Linked DNA regions of Dinghuibacter silviterrae. The protein of the gene in region 1 interacts with the protein of each later gene in a pairwise test. Links are inferred from orthologs where the notes say so. Each region holds a gene or a part of one and is shown in the gene's direction. Other genes may lie near its edges.

Region 1 (12,312 bases):
GACTCAGCCGAGACCTTTTACAAAAACTTCCGCGTGCGGGGCTGGATCGGGGATCCTTCCCAGAATGAAGACCTGCCCATCGTCACGCCCTCCAACAACCTCAGCGGCGTGGCCTATGGCAACAACTCCTACGGCAAGCCTTCCTTAGGCTACCTCGCGATAAAAGACTACTTGGGCGACGACCTTTTCCGCAAGTGTCTACACGGTTATATGGACCGCTGGAACGGCAAACACCCCATCCCCTGGGACTTCTTCTTTTCCTTCAACGACGTCTCCGGGGAGAACCTGAACTGGTTCTGGAACAACTGGTATTTTTCTAATGGATATATCGACCTCGCCCTCCGGCGCGTGCAGGCTGGCGCTTCCGGCTCGGTGCTCACGATCGAAAACGTAGGCGGCTACGACGCCCCCTTCGATGTCATCGTGCACTATTCGGATGGCTCCACACAGACCTGGCACAAGACCCCCGCCGTTTGGAAAACCGGCGAGAAGACGATACACGTCACAGTGCCCACCACCAAAAAGGTGCAATCGGTGACCCTCGACGGCGGCATCTGGATGGATGCGACGCCCGCGGATAATACCTGGAAGGCCTAGTACGCCGCAGGGCCCATCGTGGATGCGGTGGGCCCTGTGCGCTTAGGAGCGGTTACGGTCCGGAGGATCGACGCCGAGTAGGTGCTTGACAAAGAAGTCGCGTTTCTTTTTACGGCCGTACGGTCCTCCGTCGCTGTGGCCCATCCCGGGCACGACCAGGAGGTCGAAATATTTGTCGTGTTTGATCAGTTGATCGACGACGCGATAGGTCGACTCCGGGGGAACGTTTTCGTCGGCCTCGCCCACGATCAGGAGCAGGTTGCCCTGGAGGCGCCAGGCGTTGGTGACGTTGGATTGCTCCGCGTACCAGTCTCCGACAGGGTAACCCATCCACTGTTCATTCCACCATTGTTTGTCGACGCGATTGTCGTGACAACCGCAGGCGGCGACGGCGGCTTTATAAAAGTCCGGGTGAAATAGAAGGGCGCCCAGCGCGTTCTGTCCGCCTGCGGAGGTGCCGTACACGCCCACCCTGGACGTGTCGACGAAGGGATATTTTGCGGCCAGGGCCTTGATCCACGCGATCCGATCCGGGAAACCCGCGTCCTCCAGGTTGCGCCAGCAGACGTCGTGAAAGGCCTTCGAGCGGTTGGCGGTCCCCATCCCGTCCATTTGTACCACGATAAAACCCAGTTGCGCCAGGCTTATCATCTCGCTGTACGGCATAAAGGACTTCGGCACGAATGCATCCTGGGGGCCCGCATAGATATTCTCGATCACGGGGTATTTCCTCTGTGGATCCAGGTCTGCCGGGAAACAAGCAATGCCGTAAATATCGGTTTGTCCGTCCCTGGCCTTGGCGACAAAGGGCACGGGCAGTTTGATGCCTGTGGCCAAGTATGCCTGGATGTCGGCCGCGCCTACATCAGCGATCTTCGATCCGTCTGCGGTCCGGTGAAGCTCGAAAACGGGCGGCTGGTCGACGGTGGAATACGTATCGATGTATACGCTCCGGTCCGGCGAGTACGACAATTGGTGATTGGCTTTTGCCGGTGTCAGGCTGACCAGGTGACGTCCGTCAAAACCGATGCGGTAGTAGTGGATGTTGTAAGGGTCTTCTCCCTCGTTCATCCCGCTGGCACGGAACCAAACCTCGCGTTTCTTCTCGTCTATGCTGTCTACGTCCCTGACCACCCAGTTCCCGGGGGTGATGACGTTTTTGATCATCCCCTTGAGGCCGTCCACTAAGTATAGGTGGTACCAACCGTCTTTTTCGGATGACCAGATGATCTCGCCCGTGGAAGGGATGTAATGTGTATAGATCCGGTTCTCGTATATAAATGTCTTGGTTTGTTCGTCGATCAGGGCCCGGCTTTGCCCGGTGCGTGCGTCGGCTTCCAGGATGCGGAAGCGTTGGTGGCCCCGTTCCACTTTTTCAAAAGTGAACAGCGCATTGGACCGCTGCTGCCAGTGGAGCCTGGGCGGCCCGAAAAAGTCGATGAGCCCGTTCTCCACGTCCGCGGCCGAGCCTTCCTGTACGCCGAATACCCTCATCCGGTAGGTTGTCATCGAATCCCCGGGTTGCAGGTATTCCCTGCTTTTGACGACACCCCGGGTCGTTCCGGGTAGAGAGGTCAGGATATAAGAGACCTTTTTGGTTTCCGCGGGATGAATGTGGTAAGCCACGAGGAAGCGGCTGTCCGGCGACCAGGACCAGGCGCCGTAGGGCTCGGCGTCCGTACCGTCCTGGGTCAGAACCCGCGCGGCCCAGGTCGTGTTGGCGCCGGGCGGCGCGGGCGCGGGCGCGGGCGGCGCAGGCGTTGGCGCGGTCGGCATCAGGCCCAGGTTCCCATCATGGACCACGACTTTCCATTTCCCATCCGGCGAGACGGTATCCACCTCCGGATCTTCCCAGCGGGACGGCGTTTGATGAAAGTTGGTATTGTCGACAAAATTGCCTTTTGGCTCGGCGGCCCCCACCTGACGCGTACCGGTATTTACCTCCACATTCACGTAGGACGCAATGCTGTCTTTCCCGTAATCCTTATACCAAAAGGAACGGCTGTCGGGCGCCCAGTGGGGATGTATATTTAGATGCAAGACGGTACCCCGGACGGCGGAGTCGATATGGGCGGCCCGGCGATAGGCCGCAGCGATGTCGTCAGGACTGGGTCGATAGGGCGTCTGGGCCCGGAGGATCAGCGGCATGCCAAAGACGCACAACAAGACAAATTGTTTCATGACCATAATGTTAGGCTGAAACCACCGGGTGCCCTACACCGATTTTAGCTTTTCGTTGCCCGATCTTACCTTAGCGCCAAATTCCAGGACTATGTTTGCAACCGAAGTATATGCCGAAAGAAGAAACCGTTTGCGTGCCCAGGTGGGCAAAGGACTCATCCTGTTACCCGGCAATGTGGACAGCAGCATGGGCTACAAAGCCAATGTGTATCCATTTCGCCAGGACAGCACCTTTCTGTATTTCCTTGGATTGGACAGACCGGGTTTGGTGGGGATCCTTGACGTGGACAAAGGGGAAGAAACCCTTTTTGGAGATGACATAGACATCGAGGACCTGGTCTGGACCGGCCCGGTGGAAGCCCTGGCCAGCCAGGCATCGCGCGTCGGGATCAAGCGCGTGAAACCCCTCCGGGATTTGAGGGCTGCCCTGGATGACGCCCGCCGCCTCGGACAACCCATCCATTTCCTGCCCCCTTACAGGCCCGAACATACCCTTCAGCTACACCACTGGCTGGACATTCCCCTGGAAACCGTCGACGCCACCGCCTCCCTGCCCCTGATCCGGGCCGTGGTGGCGCTGCGGTCCATCAAAAGCCCGGAGGAAGTCCTGGAGATCGAAAAAGGCGTCAACACCACCAACGCCATGCAACTGGCGGCCATACAACACGCCCGGGAAGGCATGACCGAAGCCCGGCTGGCCGGCATCCTCCAGGGGATTGCGATCGGGGACGGCGGTAACCTTGCTTTTCCTACCATCCTTACGGTCGATGGGCAAATCCTGCACAACCACTATGGCCAGCACCTTTTGAAAAAAGGCAAGATGGTCCTTTGCGATTGCGGGGCGGAAACCGCGATGCACTACGGTGGCGACCTCACGCGGACCTTCCCCGTGGACAAACAGTTCACCACCCGTCAGCGCGAAGTCTACCAGATCGTCCTGGACGCCCACCTGGCAGCCGTTGCCGCCTTGAAACCCGGTGTCCCCTACCGGGACATTTACTTCCTCGCCTGCGCCACCCTTGTCCGCGGTTTGCAATCCCTTGGGCTGATGCAAGGTGACGTGGCCGAAGCCGTACGCGAAGGGGCCCATGCCCTTTTCTTCCAGTGTGGCCTCGGTCACATGCTGGGTTTGGATACCCACGACATGGAAAACCTGGGCGAGGCCTACGTCGGCTACACCGACACGCTCACCAAAAGCACCCAGTTCGGTCTTAAATCGCTCCGCCTGGGACGCGCGCTGGATGAGGGCTTTGTCGTTACCGTCGAGCCCGGGCTGTATTTCATCCCCGAACTCATCGACACCTGGGCTGCAGACCGCAAGCTGGAACGGTTTATCCGCTACGACAAAGTCGAGGCCTTTAAAGACTTTGGCGGCATCCGCATCGAAGAGGATTTCCTGATCACCTCGTCGGGGTCCCGTCTCCTCGGAGACGCGTTGCCGAAGACAATCGCGGAGATCGAGGCGCTGCGGAGTTAATATCGTACCTTCAGGTTGTGATTGTCGACAAATTTCATCGTGTACACGACTACCTGAGGATCTCGCTCACGGATAATTGCAATCTTCGTTGTTTCTATTGCATGCCGGAAGAGGAATATGCCTTTACACCACCCTCCCGGCTGATGCAGCCGGATGAGATCCTGGGTCTGGCTCGCGTTTTCACCGATATGGGTGTCCGCAAGATCCGGTTAACCGGTGGAGAACCCCTGGTTCGTAAGGACGCCGCGGAAATCATCGAAGCCCTGGCCACCCTCCCGGTACAGCTCACGATGACGACCAACGGTACACGCCTGCATCATTTTACCGACGTACTCGACCGGGCCGGTGTCCGGGCACTCAACGTCAGCCTTGATACCCTCCGTGAAGACCGTTTCCGGCTCATCACGCGCCGGGACCAATTCTCCACGGTGATGGGCAACATACGGCTGCTCCTCGACCGCGGCATCCAGGTTAAGGTCAACGCGGTGATCATGAAGGACCTCAACGACGCAGAGCTTAACGACTTCGTCGCCTGGACACGGGACACACCCGTACACGTCCGGTTTATAGAGTTCATGCCCTTTAGCGGCAACCACTGGAGCAGCAACCAGGTCGTCCCCTGGACCGATATGCTGGACGCCATCCAGACCCGGTATCCCGTAGAACGGCTCCAGGACGAACCACACGACACGTCCAAACGCTACAAGGTCCCCGGCAACGCGGGTACTTTTGCCTTTATTTCGACAATGAGCGCGCCTTTTTGCGAGACCTGCAACCGGATCCGTCTTACCGCGGACGGCAAGATGAAAAACTGTCTGTTCTCCGAAGAAGAAATGGACCTGCTGAGCGCCTGGAGAAACGGCGGGGACGTCCGCGCCCTCATCCAGGCCTCCATCCTCCAAAAAGCAGAACGCCTGGGCGGGCAGATGCCCGACTCCTTTCGCCAGCTCGAAGCGGATACCTTGCACAACCGGAGTATGATTACCATCGGAGGGTAACCTTATGATCAGCGTAGACGAAGCCATCGAACTTATTGCTCAAAACGTTTATCGCCTTCCCGCAACAGCGTTGCCTTTGACCGCCGCCGCCGGAAAAGTGCTGGCGTCTGACATTCATGCCACCGCTGATATGCCGGCCTGGCCGCAGGCGGCCATGGATGGGTACGCGTTTGCGTGGGGCGAGCCGGTCCACGACGTGGTGGGCACGACGGGCGTGGCACCGCAAGACGCGGTGGGCGCGGCACGCCGCGACACGGCGGGCGCCGCCAGCGGCGCCGCGCGCGACCTCCTCCTCTCCGGCGAAGTCCCCGCGGGCACCGTGCCCGCCTTCCCCCTCCTCCCCGGTCAGGCCGCGCGCATCTTTACCGGCGCCATGTTGCCCACCGGCGCGGACACCATTGTGATCCAGGAAAAGGTCACCCTCACCGGGAACCGCGTCCGCTTTGACGACCCGGCCCTGCGACCCGGCGCCAACGTCCGCCCGCGCGGTTCCGAGATCCCTGCCGGCGCCCTGGCCCTGTCCATGGGCACCCTGCTCAGCCCGGCTTCGGTGGGTTTTTTGGCCAGCCTTGGTCTCGACCACCTCCCCGTGACACCCCATCCCAGGATCGGTCTCGTCACGACCGGTAACGAATTACAAACCCCCGGGAGGCCCCTGGGCCCCGGCCAGGTATATGAGTCGAACAGCTTTGCACTGCGCGCGGCGCTGGAACAATGCGGTCTCCGGTTGGATACCCACCGGCTCGCCCCGGACGATCCGGCGGAGCTACGCCAGATCATCCGCGAGACCCTGGATGCCTCGGATATGTTGCTCCTCACCGGCGGTGTCAGCGTCGGCGCTTACGACTTTGTCTCCGCAGCACTGGCAGCCTGCGGCGTCCGCCCCGTCTTCCATAAGGTGAGGCAGCGGCCGGGCAAGCCGCTGTACTTTGGGGAAGCGGAGGGCAAGCCCGTCTTTGGACTGCCGGGCAATCCGTCCAGCGTGCTCACCTGTTTTTATATCTACGTCCTACCGGCCATCGAGCGCATGAGCGGGCGCCCCCAAAGCCGTGTCACCCGTACGCGTCTGCCGCTGGAGGCGGGTTACAGGAAGGCGGCGGGGCTTACGCACTTTCTGAAGGGTGCGGTCGGCGCGACGGGAGTCACCCCCCTAGGTGCTCAGGAATCCTACCGGATGAGCACCTACGCCCTGGCAAACAGCCTCATCCGTCTCCCGGAGGAGGGCACCGCGTTTGACGCGGGGGACCTGGTGGATGTCTATCTCTTGCCGTACCTTTGAGCCATGACAGTACTCGTCTTTGGACAGATCGCGGAACTTTGCGGAAGCCCCACCCTCACGGCGGAGGCGCCGGATACGGATACCCTGGACACCGTCCTTAAAAGTCGCTACCCGGGCCTGGCAGGTCTGACCTACGTCATCGCGGTCGATCAAAAGACGGTCAGGGCCAATACCCCGCTCCATTCTTCATCGGTGGTGGCGCTTTTGCCGCCCTTTTCCGGAGGTTAATATGAGCCGTTATCAACGACAACTCCTGCTCCCCGGCTGGGGACCCGACACACAGGCGGCCGTTGGCCGTGCCCGCGTGGTCGTGATCGGCGCGGGTGGGTTGGGTTGTCCCGCCCTTCAATATTTGGCGGCGGCCGGGGTGGGCACCCTGGGTATCGTGGATGATGACCGGGTGGCGATGACGGACCTGCACCGGCAGATTCTCTACACGGAAGCGGACGTGGGTGCGCCAAAAGCCCTGACGGCTGCGGCGGCCCTTCACCGGCTCAATCCGGAGGTGCGCATCGATACCCATGCAGTGCGGCTGACCACCGCAAACGCGCTCGAAATGCTGCAGCGCTATGACCTTGTGCTGGATGCTTCCGACAATTTCGGGACACGGTACCTGGTCAACGACGCCTGCGCCTTACTCGGGCGGCCGCTGGTGTACGGGAGTGTGTCGCGCTTTGAGGGGCAGGTGGCCGTGTTTCACTGGAGCGGCCCGAAAAATGGGCCCGACGGGCAAAATGGGTCCGCCGCGCGAACACCCGGCGCGCAAATCACGCGTCCGGGCGGCGCCGACTACCGCGACCTCTTCCCCCACCCCCCTGCCCCCGGCGAAGTCCCCTCCTGCGAAGAAGCCGGCGTGCTGGGCGTCGTCGCGGGCATTATCGGCAACCTCCAAGCCCTGGAAGCAATAAAACTTATCACGGGTCTGGGGCGACCCCTCGACGGCCGGTTATTGACCTACCGGGCGCTGGACCAGGCGTTCTACGAAGTCGGCATCACAAAAACCGAAGAAAGAGGCCCCCAAACCCGCGAAGCATTTGAAACCTGGCCCTACCCCGACGGGTGCGGCGCGATAAAAAACGCGACAACGTATACCACCGTGGACAACGCCACCTTTGACGCGCTCCGCGCCAGCGCGGACGTCCTGGTCCTCGACGTGCGCGAATGGGGAGAACAACCGCCGGTCCATACTTTTCCTCACGAACAATACCCGCTTAGTCAATTGAGGAATTCCCCGGGCATATATACCGGTCGCACCATTGTCGTATTTTGCCAGTCCGGTTTGCGCAGCCGCGAGGCCGCGACCCTTTTGGCCAAAGAGAATACCGTCTTCCAGTTGGAGGGCGGCATCCTCGGCTGGATGAACCACCAAAACACGACAAGATGAAGAACATCTTTACCAACGGACCCATTGCCCCCTCCTTTGTTGCGGACAGCATCGCCAAACACAGCAGCCAGACCGTCATCGGGGCGCACAGCATTTTCCTGGGACAGGTCCGGGCCGACGACGGTGTGGTCGCCATAGAGTATACGGCGTATGAGGCCATGGCCCTGGAAAAAATGCACGAGATCCGGGAAGGCATTTTCGCGCGTTATCCGCTGACGTGTATGCACGTTCACCATAGCCTGGGAGAGGTAAAGACGGGGGAGATTTCGCTTTTTGTGTTTACGTCCTCTCCCCACCGGAGGGCGGCCATCGACGCGTGCAACGAAGTGGTGGAAGCCATCAAACACGAGCTCCCTATCTGGGGGAAGGAAAGATTCGATAACGACGGCAGCCGCTGGAAAGAAAACCAATCGCAATGAACGACATCACCCAAAAAGTCAGCTCCCTGCGCAAGGCCATTGCGTTGGCCACGCTTACCGTATCCAGTCCGGACACCATTGCGGCCGTCGAGGAGCGGCGCGTGCCGAAGGGGGACGTATTTGAGTTTTCCAGGGCCGCGGGGTTGCTGGCGATCAAACGCACCAGCGACGTCATCCCCGACTGTCATCCCCTGCCCGTGGAATACGCCGCCATCACCCACCGGATCGAGGGCTTACACATCCACGTCCGGGTAGAAGTCCATACCGTATACCGGACCGGTGTCGAGGTAGAGGCCATGCATGGGGCGGCCATCACCGCCCTGACCATGTACGACATGCTCAAACCGCTTGACAAGGGGATTGGCATTTCGGACATCCGCCTGGAATCCAAAAAGGGCGGCAAGTCCGACTTTGGGGACCGGCCGTCGGCCGGCCTGCGCTGCGCGGTGGTGGTTTGCTCCGATAGCGTCGCAAAAGGGACAAAAACCGACAGTGCCGGTAAGGCCATCATCAAGGCCCTCCAGGCCCAGGGGCTAAGTGTCGGGCATTATGCCATCCTCCCCGACGAGGCGGCAGACATACGGGCAAAGGCGAAAACGCTAAAAGAGGACGGTTACGACCTCGTTCTTTTCACCGGCGGAACCGGCCTTTCCCCCAGGGATGTAACACCCGAGGCTATTGCGCCCCTGCTGGACCGCCCTGTGCCGGGTATCATGGAAGCGGCCCGTGTTTTTGGCCAGGAAAGGACCCCTTACGCCATGCTGTCCAGGGGCGTAGCGGGTTTTATCGGGAAGACCCTGGTGCTGACCCTGCCCGGTTCGACCAAGGGGGCAGAAGAAACGATGCACGCCCTTTTCCCTCAAATCCTGCATATTTTCCGTGTGGCGGAAGGCAGCAGACACGAAGGTTAGCCAATTCTTTACCAATATTAACTCACCGGAACTGGTTATCAAATATTTTTGATAATATTGGTAAAATGAAAGTTGTTCAATTCACGATACCTGTCGCAGGGGAATACTCGGTGATTGTCCAGGAAGACGTCCTGCCGTGGTTTTACGAGCATTTACACCGCCACAACGAGACCCAGATCACCTGGATCATAAAAGGTGAAGGAACGCTCATCGCGGGTAACTATATGCAGCCTTTCAAACCCGGGGATATTTATATCCTTGGCGCCAACCAACCCCACGTTTTTAAAAGCGACCCGAGCTATTTCGACAAAAGAAAGAAAAAAGAAATCCACGCCGTTACGATCTTTTTTAACCCCAAGGGGTTCTTTAAATCCCTCCTGGAGCTGCCCGAAATGAAAACCATCACCAAGTTCGTGGAAACGACCTATTACGGTCTCCAGGCCCATTACCTGCACCAGGACATCCTCAACGCCCAGATCGAGGAAGTCAGCAACAAAACCGGGGCCCAAAGGCTCTCCGCCTTTATCGAAACCCTCCAGCTCATGGCCAGCCTCAAAAAGTGGAAAACCCTGAGCACCGAACTCGCGGAACACTCCATTTCAGATTCCGAAGGGTTGAGGATGAACGATATTTACCAATACACCATGTCCAATTACACGGACAACATTACGCTGAAGCGGATTGCCGACGTCGCCCACCTGACGCCCCAGGCCTTTTGCCGGTACTTCAAAAAACACACCCTGAAGACCTACGTCAACTTCCTCAACGAGGTCCGGGTCAGCGAAGCCTGCAAAAAACTCATGGCCCGGGATTACGAAAGTGTCTCCTCCGTCGCCTACCAAACCGGGTTTAGCAACGCCGTCACCTTTAACCGGGTTTTTAAGAAGATTACCGGAAAATCCCCCCGCCAATACAGCAAGGAGTACAATCAGAACATAGAGACCTAATTATCAATAACTTATCCGACGAAAACGCTCAGAAAGGTATTTTTGTCGAATAATTTTTTATTTCTTGTGATGGTTTATATCATTTCAGAAGTGTTTTATTTATAGATTTGGAATGTTCTAAATTAAAAATTAAACACTTTGAAAAAGCCGAACTATTACTCCCTCCTCAAAACGGCCATGGAAAATGGCACCGTCGAATTCGTCCGTGACATCCCCCGCGTGGTGCCGATTACCCAACTTACGCATGACATGAGGATGAATTACAATACGTTATCAAAAAGATTGCTGGACCCGTCCCGGCTCACACTGGCAGATCTTCAACGATTGGCAACCCTGCTGGGGGTTGATTCCAGTGAGTTGCACCGGAAGGTGGTGAGGGAGCTTAAGGGGAAGAGATAGACCTTATCCAATCCGCCACCTCCACCATGGGCGCCACCCACACCTGGTCTTCGTGTGCCTTGAGAAAGCGCAGCAGTTCGAGGTGCTCCGCGCGCCCCTCGTTGATGGCATGTCCGCCCCCTACCCCATGGAAAAGAAAAACCAGCAGCGTATGCGTCTCCATCGCCTGGCGAACCAGGTCGATCATGTAGGAGGCCGGGCGATCCTCGATGGCAAAGGCGGGTATGTTGTCGAGGTCGACTTTGTCGGGAGTCCGGAGTATCCCGGTCACCCCCCGGGCGCCGGCGAAATCGCCCCGCAACCCGTCGTAAAAACGCACGCCGCCGATGGTCAGGTCCCCGCAAGGATAGGCAAAGGTCCGCCGGTCCTTCCCATCAATGGCCTTGAGCAGGGTGTTGTTGACCCGGATCTCGGCCACCGCACGGGTGACGGTGTACTTGCTGAGGTCGATGTCGGGGGTGATCCAGGAACGGCCGGGCAGGCTGCCGTCGCAGGGATGGAACAGGGCGTGGTTCCCCAGCTCGTGTCCGCGGGCCGCGGCGGCCCTCCACTCGGACATGCGCCTGGAAACAGCAGGCGCCGAACCGATGATATAGAATGTCCCTCTGAGCCCAAGGGAATCCAGGGCCGGGATAATGTTGTCGAGGTCTGCATCGATGGCGTCGTCGTACGTCAGGACGACCGCGCAGGATTTACCGTTCCAAGGGCGCGATGTGGAATCGCCGGCCGTGGTTTGCGCCCGAAGGGGATGGGCTAACAAGAGTAAGAGCAGGACAAGCATGGGACAAAAATAAGGGGCAGTTTTCACTGCCCCTTCGGAAGATTTTATTGCGCATCCCACCAGACCCTGTCGGTGATCAGCGCCGACTGCTGGGGTTGCGGGTTGCTCGTGAGTTCGTCGAGCGGATAAAGATACCGGCGGGGGATGGTGCTGGTCACGGCCCCCGGGATGATGGTCAGGCTGGGGTAACCCGTTCTGCGCCAGTCCACCCAGTTCTCGTTTGACATATAGTTCGCGATGTCCTTTTCGGTCATCAGGAACTGATAGGGGTTGGACGCGGGCAATGTCCCCCGGGCGGCCAGGTAGGCCTTGCAGGAGGCAGAGGTGGTGTCCAGCCCTACTTTGATCATGTGGGTGGTGATGCCCTGGCGGTAATATTGCTGGGCGGCGCCTACCCCGGAAATGATCAGCTCGGCTTCGGCTTTGAGGAAAAGGGCCTCGGTATAGTTCAACACATAGGTCGACGAACCCGCGTTGCCATAAAAGGCGCCGGGGGTCGAGAAGTCGGCCAGCGTCAACACACCGGAGGCGCCGGCGGTACGACCGGAGTCCAGCCCTGTGCCGGGGGCACCGGCCACCAGGGCGGCCAGGCGCGGATCGTTCCGGTCGACCAGGGAGTCCACGAGGGTGGCGCAAAGCACCGAGGTGGACGTAGAGATGGGACCGTAGTTCTGATACAGCGGGTTCTGTGCAGTGGCCGTGCCGGCATAGGGGAAGCTCATGTCGTCACTGTTGGAGGCCATGGCGTTTTGCAAGGCAGCCAGCGCGAGGGTGGCCTGGGTCGTCGCGGAATAGCCGGGCGCCTTGGTCAGGTGCATATAGTACCTTGCCTTGAGCAGGTAGGCGGCCCTGATCCAATGGCCCTCATCCCCTCCGTAAAAGAAGTCGTCACCACCGGGTACGTGTCCTGGCGTGGCATTGCTCAGGTTTACGATGGCA
Region 2 (12,283 bases), 280 kb from region 1 along the record:
GCCAGGAGTCGCAGTCCATGACGGGGTGACGTTTCAAATCGCTTGAACAACTTAAAACCATTCAAATGTATCGAAAACTGTTTGAAAAAACGGGTTGGTACGTCATTTTGTTCTTCTCCGGGGCTCTGACTACACGCGCACAGGCGCAGCTTTTGATCAGCGGTCAGCTCAGGGACCGGGCAGAATACAGGGACGGTACCGGCACGCTTCTCCCGCTTACCTCCACGCCTTCCATCTTTATCTCCCAAAGGGCACGGTTATCGCTTGATTATCAATCTACTCATCTCCGTTTTCACACCTCCGTCCAGGACGTCAGGGTGTGGGGACAAGACGCCTCCAGCATCGACAATGCCGATGGCACCAAATTTCAGGTTTACGAGGCCTGGGCCGAGCTGGTCTTATCCAACCGGAAGGACTCCGCCTTTAAAAAATCTTTTACCAATTACTTAGGTATCCGGATCGGCCGGCAGGAACTGGTCTATGACGACGGACGGCTGCTGGGAAACCTCGACTGGTTGCAACAGGCCCGGCACCATGACGCTGCGGTACTTCGCTGGAAACCAGGTGCCTGGCAGGTGGACCTGGGCGGCGCCTTCAACCAGAATTCGGATGCCTGGAACTATAACGGGACCTACTATACACCCGCCAACGTATTACCGTATGTAAAGGACAGCAAAGGAAACCTGACGACGACGCCCGCGGGGTTTATCCCCCTGGTCAATGCGGCGGGGTTGAGTTCTCCCACGGGTAGCCCGGCGGAGGTGGCCTCTCCGTCCACCAACGGTCAGTACCAGGATTATAAGGCGCTGCAATTTCTGTATGTCGCCCACCCCATCGGGGAAGCACGGTTGAGCTACCTTTTGGTGGCCGACCAGTTCGGGAAGTACAGCAACGACTCCGTCCGCAATATCGTAGGAACAGACACGGGCTATGTTTACGGAAAACATTTTAACCACGCAGGCGTCAATGCCCGTTATACGACCGGGTTATACCTCACAGCCCCGTTTGGGTCCGCCTGGCAGTTGATCGCGGGCGCGTATTACCAGGGCGGGAAAGACCGGGACGGTTTGACCATGCAAGCGTATATGACGACGTTGTCGCTGACCTACAAACCGACGGCCTTCTCCTTTACCGCGGGTTGGGACGTGCTGTCAGGGAACAACGCGTACTCGACGTCCACGGACAATCACCGTTTCGACCCGCTGTATGGATCGCCGCACGGCGTCCATGGCGCTATGGATTATTTCTATGCAGGCACGGGCTCGCCTACGGGTGGGTTGAGCGATGCCTACTTTAAAATAAAATATACGGCCACGAGGCTGACGACGGGGTTGGACTATCGGTATTTCTCCCTGGCCGGCAGCCAAAAGGATACGAAAGGAAAGTCTGTGGACAAATACCTGGGGAGCGAGCTCGACTGGATCACCTCCTATAACCTCGCACCTTCGGTCAACATTACGTTGGGGCTTTGTACCATGGCGGCGACGCCCAGCATGGCGTATGCCAAGGCCATCACCCCGGGGACTGCCCGGCTGAATGCCTACTGGAGCTACCTCCAGGTCAACATCACCCCGGACCTCTTTAAAAAATAAGAAGATGAACAAACCGCTCGATCGTTTAAACATATTCTCCCTCAAGGGCGTCCAGATGCGGACCTTTCACATCACCTGGCTGATGTTCTTTGTCTGCTTTTTTGGATGGTTCGGCCTGGCACCCCTGATGCCGACCATCCGCGTCGACCTGGGGCTGACCAAGGCGCAGGTCGGGAACATCATCATCGCTTCGGTGGCAGCGACCGTCCTGGCGCGTCTGGTTGTCGGCAAGCTGTGCGATACCTGGGGGCCGCGCAAGACGGCGGTACGTCTTCTGCTTGCCGGATCGGTACCGGTGTTCCTTGTAGGGCTCGCTCATGATTATACATCGTTCCTGCTTTTCCGTCTTTGCATCGGCGTCATCGGCGCGTCTTTCGTCATCACCCAGTTTCATACCTCGATGATGTTTGCGCCCGCCATCAAAGGCACGGCCAATGCGGTCACCGGAGGATGGGGGAACCTCGGCGGGGGGGTCACCAATATGGTGATGCCGCTGGTGTTTTCCGCCATCGTCGGCATGGGTTTTACGCCCCACGCGGCGTGGCGGTACGCCATGATCCTGCCGGGGGTAATGATGCTCGGGATTGCATTCTTGTATTATAAGTATACGACCGATACGCCTGAGGGCAATTTTTCTGAGCGCCTCCAGAAGCCGCCTACCGATTGGACGGTCCTCGCGGATCCCCGCATCTGGGTGCTGATGCTTGCCTATGCGATGTGTTTCGGCATGGAGCTCACGTTTGACAACGTGGCCTCGCTGCACTTCGTGGATACCTTTCACCTCACCCAGGCCGCGGCCGGTTTTTGGGCGGGTGTCTTTGGGTTTATGAACCTTTTTGCCCGGGCACTCGGCGGCATCTTTTCTGACAAGGCGGGCAAACGGTGGGGAATGAAAGGCAAAGGATATTTCCTGGCCGGAGCGCTCCTCCTGGAAGGGACCGGTCTCATCCTGTTCTCGATGGCAGGTTCGCTGGCCATGGCCATCGGGTTGATGCTGTTTTTTGCCCTTTTCCTGAAAATGGCCAACGGGGGCACCTTTGGCATCGTCCCCTTCGTCAATACCAAGAACGTCGGGCTGGTCAGCGGGATCGTCGGTGCCGGGGGTAACCTCGGGGGTGTATTGTTCGGCTTTTTGTTTAAATCGTCTTCGCTCACGTATGCGCAGGCCTTCCGGTGGATCGGGTTGACCATCCTCGCGGTGAGTGCCATCGTCGCGTTGACGCGCTTTGCCGTAAAAGCGAAGCGTACCCCTTCTCCGTCGCTGGTATTCGCGGAGGAGGAAGTATTTATATGACAACTGACGTATATAAAACGACGTGCTGCTATTGTGGTGTGGGCTGCGGGGTCATCGTGCGGAAGGACAAGCAGGGCGCACTCACAGCGGAAGGGGATCCGGATCACCCGGTGAACCGGGGACAGTTGTGCAGCAAGGGAATGAACCTGCACCATACGGTCAACGACCGTTCGGACCGTCTGTTGTACCCGCAGATGCGCTACAACAAGCAGTCCCCCATGCAGAGGGTAAGCTGGGATGCGGCGTTGGAAAGGACTGCGGCAGTGTTTCGCACGTTTATCGACAAATACGGCCCGGACAGCGTAGCCATTTACGCGTCCGGGCAGTGTTTGACGGAAGAATATTATACGCTCAACAAGCTGATGAAGGGGTTTATCGGAAGCAACAACATCGATACCAACTCCCGTCTTTGCATGAGCAGCGCCGTCGTGGCCTATAAAATGGCCCTGGGGGAGGATTCCGTACCAGGCTGTTATGAGGACGTCGACACCGCGGATTGTATTTATGTGGATGGCGCCAACCCCGCCTGGTGTCATCCCATCCTTTGGAGGAGGGTGGAGGCCGCAAAAGCCGCCAACCCCGACCTGGTCCTGATCGTGGCCGATCCCCGGCGGACGGACACGGCCACCACGGCGGACATACACCTCCAGCTCCGGCCGGGGACCGACATCGCCCTCAACAACGCCATCGCCCGGGTGTTGATCGAAAACGGCGACATCGACATCGATTTTATCCACGACCATACCGAGGGATTCGAGACCTACCGGGCCCGCGTTTTCCAACGGACCGTAGCCGAGGCGGCCGCGATCTGCGGCGTGTCCGTGGAAGACATCCGGCGCACCGCCCGCTCGATCGCGGCTTCCAAGGGTTTTATCACGATGTGGACGATGGGGTTGAACCAAAGCGTGGCCGGGGTCCACAAAAACCTCAGCCTGATCAGCCTCAACCTGATCACGGGGCACATCGGCAAACCGGGGTCCGGTCCCTTTTCCCTAACCGGCCAACCCAACGCCATGGGCGGCCGTGAGGTCGGCGGGCTGGCGACTTTGTTGGCGGCACACCGCGACTTGAAAAACCCTGCCCACCGCTTGGAGGTGCAAACCTATTGGGGGAGCGGACCCATATCGGCAACGCCCGGTCTGACGGCGCCCGAGATGTTCGCCGCCTTGGAAAGCGGCCGGTTGAAAGCCGTCTGGATCATCGGCACCAACCCGCTCGTCAGCCTGCCCGATGTGCGTGCCGCGGAACGTGGTTTGTCCAAAGCCCGCTTTGTTGTCGTCCAGGAGGTCAGCCGCAAACCCGAGACGCTGGCTTATGCGGATGTGGTGCTGCCCGCCGCCGCCTGGGCGGAAAAAGAGGGGACCATGACCAACAGCGAACGCCGCATCAGCCGTTTGCACAAGGTTACCGATGCGCCCGGCGAGGCCCTGGCCGATTGGGAAATCATCTGCCGGCTGGCGACGGCGATGGGGTTTCCGGGGTTTTCTTACAAAAGTCCTTCGGAAATATATGATGAGCACGCGGGGTTGACGAAAGGGACGAACATTGATGTGAGCGGGGTGAACTACGCGTTGCTCGGATCCGGCGGCACGGTGCAGTGGCCGCTGCCTGCCGCCGGCGCCTCGGCGGCGTCGCCGGCAGGCCCGGGGGGCCCTTCGACGGCCGCCCTGACGCCCCGCGGCGCGGCCTTCGGCCCCGCGGGCACTCCCCGGCTCTTCACCGACCGCCACTTCTACACCCCGAGCGGTCGCGCCCGCTTTCACGACCTCCCCGACGACGCGCGGGGCGAGACCACCGACGGCGACTATCCTTTTATTCTGACCACCGGCCGGATCCGCGACCAGTGGCATACGATGAGCAAGACGGGTAAGGTCCGCAAGCTGAACCAGCATATTCCGCGCTCCTTTGTCGAGATGCATCCCGACGACGCCCGGCGGCTGGGCGTTGCGGAAGACGACCTGATCTGCGTGTCGTCCCGCCGGGGCGAAGTCGTGGTCAGGGCACGCGTAACAGACTCGATCCGGAGGGGTGTACTTTTCCTACCCATGCACTGGGGTAAGATCCTTCAAAGCGACCTGAACCGGGCCAACAATGTGACCAAAAACGTGGTCGATCCCCTGAGCGGTGAGCCCGATTTCAAATATTGCGCGGTCGCCGCGGAGAAGTATGTCAAACCCTTCCAGCGGATCGTGATCGTGGGGGCGGGGACCGGAGCCTTTGCCTTTATTCGCGCCCACCGGGAGCGGTACCCCCACGACGAGATCACGGTCTTTAGCAAGGAGATCAATCCTTTTTATAACCGCATCCTTCTTCCCGGCTATGTAAGTGGAGAGCACGACTGGGAAAGCATGCAAAACCTCCGGGAGGGAGACGAACAACACTTTACCCTCCACCGGGGGGTGGCGGTCACGGCCATCGACCGGGCGGGCAAATACGTGGTCGATTCCCGTGGTGAAAGGACTCCTTATGACATCCTCCTCTTAGCCACCGGGAGCCGCGCCACCTGGCCAAAACAGGTGCCCTCCCTGGAGGGTTTATTTACCCTGCGGACCCGGGAAGACGGGGACCGCTTCCGGAGTATGCTTTTCCCCGGGGCCAGGGCGGTGATTGCGGGCGGCGGGCTGATCGGTCTCGAAATGGCCGCGTCCCTGAGGGAAATGGGGGTGCACGTCACCATCGTCCACCGCTCCGCCCGTTTTATGGAGCGCCAGCTTGATCCGCTGGCCAGCCAGCTCCTCCACGGGCAGATCACCGACATGGGGTGCGACACCTTTTACAACGACGAGGTCCAGCTGTTCTACGGGGACAAGGCGGTCACCGGCATCCGGCTCAAAAGCGGCCGCTATCTCGACTGTGACGCCGTTATGTTCGGGATCGGCACGACCCCCAACATCGAGCTGGCGCGCGAGTGCGGGCTCCCCTGCCAGCGCGGCGTCGTCGTCAACGAACGCATGCAGACGGCCGACCCCTCCATCTTCGCCATCGGGGAGATCGCCGAGTGCAAGGGGATGATGTTTGGCATCGCCGCCGCCGCAGAAGAACAGGCCGGCATCCTGGCGCGCTGGCTCGAAGGGGACGTCGCCGCCGCCTATAACGGGACGCTCGCGATGAACATCCTCAAGATCCAGGGTTTCGACCTTTGCAGCCTTGGGTTGACAACCTGTCCGGACGATCCCGCGTACGAGGAAATTGTCTTTATCGACAAGGCCAAACGCTACTATAAAAAATGTATCGTCCACCAGGACCGCCTCGTGGGCGCCATCCTGATCGGCGACAAACAGGAACTACAGGAGTTCCGCGAGATGATCGCGGGCGAACTGGAGTTGAGCGAAAAACGCCTCCAGCTCCTGAGGAGCGGCAAAAAAGCCGAACCCGTCCTTGGCAAGCTTGTGTGCAGTTGTCAGGGCGTCGGCGCCGGAAACATCCGGGCCGCGGCCGAAAAAGGCTCCTGCACCGTAAAGGACATCGGTATCGCCACCGGGGCCGGCACCGGTTGCGGTTCCTGTAAACCGGAAATACAACGCATCCTGGAAAGCCTGGCCGTTCCGTTATGATCCGCAGGCAACATATCGTCAAGGTGAACCTCCCCGGAGGCGTGGTGCCCGCGGGGCTTCTGCTGGCGATCGCGGAGGCCGCGGGGGCGGGTGGCGAAGCCCGTTTCGGGAGCCGTCAACAGCTCTTCCTGGAGGTCCGGCCCGAACGCCTGGATTCTTTGACGCGCAGCCTCACCGAAGCCGGCGCTTTTTTCGAGGTCGACGCCGACGAGTACCCCAACATCATGAGCTCCTATGTGTCGGAAAACATCCTCCACAGCGCCGGCTGGACCCGCGAGAGCGTCTACAAGGACATCCTTGACGCCTTCGATGCTCCGCCCCGGGTGAAGGTCAATATCTGCGACCCCGGCCAAAACCTCGTCCCCATCCATACCGGCCACCTCAATTTCGTGGCGTCCACGGTGGGCAACTACTGGCACCTGCTGGTGCGCTACCCCGGCACCGAGCGCGTGTGGGAGTGGCCGTCCCTCGTGTATTCGGGGAATATCGCGCGGTTGTGCAAGGTGCTCGAAGAGGCATTGCCGGGCAGCGCCGACCTGGAAGCGCGCTACGCCACCATCATGGAATCCGAGCAATGGCTCCCCCAACCGGCGCCCGATCCCCTGGCGGTGCCCGAATTCGCGCTGCCGTATTACGAAGGCTTCAACCGGTATGCCCAGGGGCTATGGCTGGGCGTGTACCGCCGGGACGAACGCTTTCCGCTTTCGTTCCTCCGGGACGCCTGTCAGCTTGCCTTAGGTACCAAGGTCGCCCAGTTTTTTGTCACCCCCTGGAAGTCCCTCGTCATAAAAGGCATCGCCCCCCGCGACCGGAAGGGCTGGGACATCCTGCTGGGGCGCTACCTCATCAATGTCCGGCACGCCCTTAACGAGCTTTGCTGGCAGTCCGAGGACCTTTCCGAGGAAGGGCTGACCCTCAAAAATTTCCTGGTCCGCCAGTTCGATAAGGAAGACGTGCGGACCTGGGGGCTTTGTTTTGCCGTACAGGTCCAGCAGGGGAGCGCTCCTTTTGCCTCCATCCTGGTCCGCAAAAGACCCAATACCAGCGCCAACCAGCGGAAGGCGCTGGACCGCTACGACATCCTCTATGCCCGCGACTTCAACCCCCACGAAAGGGAGTACGTCCTCTTCCGGAAAGAAATCGAAAAGGAACACCTGACGCCCTACCTGGTCTCGCTGTGCAAATACTATTATGAGCTCAGGAGTGGGGAGGGAGATATTGCCCATCATGTCTACGGCGAGCGTCGCGTCGACACGGTGGAGGTCGAAATGGTGTACCAGTGCAAACACTGCCTGACCATCACCGAACCGGAGGGGACATGCCCCGTTTGCGAAGCGGACGCGACGGATTTTGTCCGGGTCCCCAAGCCCATGCCTGTTGGATAATGCGTACTTTGTATCCATGAAACCGACCATTACCATCGTTTACTGCCCGCGCTGCGGGTGGTTGCTCCGGGCCGCCTACATGGCCCAGGAGCTGTTGACGACCTTTAATGACGACCTGGATGGCGTTTTGCTCCGGCCCAGCGAAACCGGGGGACAGTACACGATCTTTATCGACGGGCAGGTAATGTACGACCGCAAGGAGCACGGGCACTTCCCGGAGATCAAGGAACTCAAACGGATGGTCCGGGACCGTGTCCACCCGGGCATGTCCCTGGGGCACGTCGATGAGCACTGAGCTGACGGGCATCGTCCTTTGCGGAGGGGAGAGCCGGCGCATGGGCGCCGATAAGGGATTGCTGCCCTGGGCGCCGCCCGGCGCCGCGGCCCCCGCGCCAGGCGCGCCGCCGGCGGCGCCCGCGAGGCCCACCGCCGCGGACACGCCGCCCACTGCCGCCGCGCCGCCGCTCACCTGGGCCGGCCGCGCCGTCGCGCTCATAGAACGCCAGGGCCTCCCCTGGCTCATCTCCGTCCGCTCCGCGCAGGTGGACACTTACGAGAAGCTTTTCGGCGACCGCCTGGTACTGGATGACGGCGAAGCGCCGGGCCCGCTGGGCGGGCTGCTAAGCGCTTACCACGCCTGCCCGGGCACGGACCTCCTGCTGTTGGCTTGCGATATGACAGCAATAGACGAGGCAATCTTAGACGAACTGCTGAAAGCATACAAGAACATACCGGACGAAGACTTTTTCGTGTACCAAACCGATGGTTTTGCGGAACCCTTCCCGGGGATATACCGGGCGCGGGCGATAAAGCCCGTGGAAAGCCTGCAGTTATTGCTGCGCGGAGGCCGCACGCACTTCCTGCCGGTGACACGGCCCGAGGCGTTTATCAACCGGAACACGCCGTGAGGCGGGCACCCGGCGGCGGGTGTGTCCCGACGCGGGCGGCGCGCGCAAAAGCTTACAGCATAATCCGCATCACCATCGGCTTCGCCCAATCCCCCCAATCCTTAAAAGAGTCCCGAAGGGTGGACAGCATCTCCGTGTAGCCCATCTTTTGCCCCTTCTTTGGCGGCTGCATCGGCTGTTTGGGTTCGCCCAGGACAACCTTGGTGGCGTACCAACTGGTGTGGAGCTTGGGGATGACCATGCCGAGGATCATGCCGGGGAGGTCGCCGAAGGACTCGGGCCCGGCAGGGGAGAGGATTTCGTCGGTGTAGAATACGACAACAAATACGCTGTCCATGATAACGGTGGTGGCGCGGTGGCATTCAAAACCGGCGATGACGCGGGTGTCCGCGGTGATCCTCCAGTGGAGGGTGCGGAGGGAGTCGGAAAGCAGGAGGGTGGAGCCCCACATTTGTTTCTGGCTGACCTGCCGGCGCGTGTCGCGGTCGGCGTAGACGATGTTGGTAGACCCCGGGGCATCCCACATACGGACGTTGTCGGGGTTTTCCCGGCCTGGTTCGAACAGCGAATGGTTGCCGGAGAAATAAAGGTTGAACCAGGTGATCTTGTTCTCCGGCATGTTCTTGCGGATTTCGTCGGCGAAGTCGCCATCCCCGGTAAACTCGTTGCGGAGGTTTTCCTTCCGCTCGTATTCGATCGTTCCGGCCTGGATAAAACGGACGGTGCCGCTGCTGTCCTGGGCAAAAACGGGCAGGGAGAAAACGAGCAAGGCTATGGTCAGAAAGTGGCGCATCATTAAAAGTTTTTTATTCCCCCCAGGGGTTGTCTTTTGGTTTTCCATTTTTGGCAAAGTTCCAGGTCACGCTAAACATCATGTACCGGTGGATGGCGGTGTACACGGATTGGGTGGCAAGGTTGGTGGTGACGCTGCGGGTAAACCCGGTGTTTTGGTTAAACAGGTCGTTGACCGTTGCCTTGAGCACGAGGTCGTTGTTCTTGAAAAAGCTTTTTTGCAGCGAGACGTTGACCAGGGCGATGTTTTTGTTGGTAAAGACCGTGGTCTTCTGGTAGAAGTTCATGTCCCAGTCGGTGGCCAATAGGAATTTCCAGGGGAGGTCCTTGGAAGCGTCGCCGTTGAACTCGTAGGTCCAATAGTTGATGTTGCTGGAGGACTGGATCGAAGACTTGCTGGTGTTGTAGGTGGCATTGAAGCGGACGTCAAATTCGTAGACCTTTTCCTTGCGCTTGTTCGTGCCGAGGGCAAGACCGTAGTTGCCGCTTTGGGTGTTGTTGAGGAGGCCGTTGACGTAGTTGGTGTATTTGTTGTACCCGATATTCGGGCCGAAGAAAAAATGCAGATCGGGCTTTTTCCACCTGAAATTATAGCCCCCGCCAAGGTTCCCGTTTTGGGAATTGTTTACGTTGACGGTCTGGGAATAGGTTTTGCCCGACTTGTCCACGGAATCCTTGTTGCTAAAGGCGTTGCTGGTGAAGGTATAACCGCCCCAGAAGAACATACCCCGGTCGGCCAGGACGTTATACTTGTTGTAGTTCATGTTGACCCGGTTGGTAAAGGAAGGTTTCAGGTTGGGGTTCCCTTCCACGATGTTCAACGGGTTGTTGTTGTTGGCCACCGGCTGGAGCTGGTCGAGGCTGGGTTGGGTCGTGTTGCCGTTGTAGTTGATGCCAAAGTAGGTGGACCCGCCGGACCGGTAGCTGAAGTTGGCTTTAGGGTACCAGTTGATAAAGTCCCGGTTGCGCACCAGGTCCTGGTAGATATTGTCCTGTTTATAGCTGGTGTACCCCACGTCGGACCCCAGCGCATAATTGTACTTCTTTGTCGACTTCCGGAAAAAGGCGCCGCCGGCGTTGGTCAGGATGTTCAGGTTGTAAAAGTTACTGTACGCAGAGTCCAGCAGTGAATATTTACCGCCCGCATTCTTGTTGTAGGCATTGACGTCGGAGGTGGCGCTCAGCAGGTTCACCCCATAGTCGAGGCTGAGGTAGGTGTTGTTGAACAGGGGTTCGGTATAGGTGAGCTTGGTGAGAAGGGTCAGGTCCCGGCTATAGCTGGTCTTGTACTGATCGGTGGTATCCACGCTTTGCAGCGGGCCGCCTTCGTAGCTGTTCACAAGCGAATATTGGTTGCCGGTGCTGTTGATCTCGGTATAATTTTCCTGGGCGCTGAAGGAAAGGGTGCGCCCTTTTTTGTGGGTCTTGTGTTGCCAGAGCAGGGTGCTGTTGAACGTATTGTTGTCGCCGATGATGTTTTTGTGGGTGCCTGCATTGTTGATCAGCGCGCTGTCCTGGTTGACCGCGAAACTGGTGTCTTGTTCAAAGGTCGTCTTGTGCCGCATTTTCCCCTGGGCGGTGACTTTAATCTCGTTGAGGGAGTCGAGCTGGACGTCGTACCGCGCGCTCAGGGAGTGTTGCCGGTCGAAGTAACGGCTAAAGGTGTTGGAGGTGGTTTTGTTGGTGGTAGAGTCGGGGAGGGTGAGCAGGCTGACCGTATTGTTGTTGACACCGACCTGTACCTGGTTGAAGATATAATCTCCACCCAACGAGATTTTGTCGTCGTCGAATTTGTTGTTGTAATGGGCCCCGGCGTTCCAGGCGATGGGGACCCCCTGTCCGCTGTACGAGCCGTTCCAGTTGGTGAAGTCGTCGTTGGACCCGCTAAAGAAAAACATCATGTCACCCCCGTCATTGACCGTGCTGATGCCGCTGCTGCTGTAATTGGTGTTGTCCGTCATGTTCAACCCGGTTTTCCCGGTATTGGCCGCCACGCCAAAGAAGGACAGCTTTCGCTTGTTTTTGAAAAAGTTGGCGGCAGCGGTGTTTTCATAATACCCGTCGGTACCCAGCCCCCCGCTGATCTTTCCGAAGTAGCCGTTCTTCTTGCCGTTTTTCAGTTTGAGGTTGATGGTCTTCGTCGTCTGTCCGTCGTCGATCCCGGTAAACGCGGCCTGGTCGCTTTTTTTGTCAAAGACCTGGACCTTGTCCACGGCGCTGGCGGCGATGTTGCGGGTGGCGATCGTGGGGTCGTCCCCAAAAAACTCTTCCCCGTCCACGAGGACCTTTTGGACGGTTTGACCCTGGGCGGTGATCTTCCCGTTCTTGTCCACCTGTATGCCGGGCAGGCGTTTGAGCAGGTCCTCGGCGGTCGCCCCCGGGCGTACCGCAAAGCTGTCGGCCGTGAACTCTACGGTGTCGCCCTTCATCCGGATCGGGTTGACCCCTTTGATGATGACTTCCTTCAGGATCTGGCTGCGGAGGGTAAGAAAAATCCCGCCGAGGTCGTTGGGGCCCGGAACCAGGTGTATAGAGTCGCGGTAGGGGGCAAAAGCAGGATGGGAAATCCAGATCAGGTAGTCGCCCGCGGGCAAACCCGAAAAATGGAAGGCGCCTTTGGCGTCCGCGCGGGTAAAGGCGACCATGTTGGTGTCCACCGGCCGCAGCAGGAGAATGACCGTATTGGCCGGGATGGACTGGTTGATGGTGTCTTTGACCGATCCCGTGACCTGGGCGGTCTGGGCACGGGTTTTGACGC

The links.
Region 2: the proteins of EDB95_RS11190 (region 1) and mobA interact in binary tests that used the Escherichia coli proteins (3 or more experiments, as listed by UniProt). The link is inferred for Dinghuibacter silviterrae from one-to-one orthologs.

Annotation. Positions count from the first base shown.
Region 1 is NZ_SODV01000001.1:2,524,632-2,536,943, reverse strand. Bases 4,495-7,394 are described here. They hold EDB95_RS11190 (molybdopterin molybdotransferase MoeA), read left to right. Parts: upstream 4,495-5,257; coding sequence 5,258-6,532; downstream 6,533-7,394. Other genes in these bases: EDB95_RS11180 (HesA/MoeB/ThiF family protein), read left to right, coding at 6,762-7,394; EDB95_RS11185 (MoaD/ThiS family protein), read left to right, coding at 6,536-6,760; moaA (GTP 3',8-cyclase MoaA), read left to right, coding at 4,495-5,253. In the rest of the region: EDB95_RS11210 (M1 family metallopeptidase), read left to right, coding at 1-597; EDB95_RS11205 (S9 family peptidase), read right to left, coding at 640-2,778; EDB95_RS11200 (aminopeptidase P family protein), read left to right, coding at 2,870-4,255; more of moaA, read left to right, coding at 4,273-4,494; more of EDB95_RS11180, read left to right, coding at 7,395-7,916; EDB95_RS11175 (molybdenum cofactor biosynthesis protein MoaE), read left to right, coding at 7,913-8,335; moaCB (bifunctional molybdenum cofactor biosynthesis protein MoaC/MoaB), read left to right, coding at 8,332-9,246; EDB95_RS11165 (AraC family transcriptional regulator), read left to right, coding at 9,312-10,193; EDB95_RS11160 (hypothetical protein), read left to right, coding at 10,332-10,592; EDB95_RS11155 (polysaccharide deacetylase family protein), read right to left, coding at 10,576-11,373; EDB95_RS11150 (SusD/RagB family nutrient-binding outer membrane lipoprotein), read right to left, coding at 11,418-12,312. UniProt on the Escherichia coli protein: Catalyzes the insertion of molybdate into adenylated molybdopterin with the concomitant release of AMP.
Region 2 is NZ_SODV01000001.1:2,246,555-2,258,837, forward strand. The notes cover bases 7,051-9,921. They hold mobA (molybdenum cofactor guanylyltransferase), read left to right. Parts: upstream 7,051-8,109; coding sequence 8,110-8,733; downstream 8,734-9,921. Other genes in these bases: EDB95_RS10060 (rubredoxin), read left to right, coding at 7,051-7,825; EDB95_RS10065 (SelT/SelW/SelH family protein), read left to right, coding at 7,842-8,120; EDB95_RS10075 (GLPGLI family protein), read right to left, coding at 8,786-9,529; EDB95_RS10080 (TonB-dependent receptor), read right to left, coding at 9,540-9,921. Outside these bases: EDB95_RS10045 (alginate export family protein), read left to right, coding at 66-1,592; EDB95_RS10050 (MFS transporter), read left to right, coding at 1,597-2,886; EDB95_RS10055 (nitrate reductase), read left to right, coding at 2,883-6,440; more of EDB95_RS10060, read left to right, coding at 6,437-7,050; more of EDB95_RS10080, read right to left, coding at 9,922-12,283. UniProt on the Escherichia coli protein: Transfers a GMP moiety from GTP to Mo-molybdopterin (Mo-MPT) cofactor (Moco or molybdenum cofactor) to form Mo-molybdopterin guanine dinucleotide (Mo-MGD) cofactor.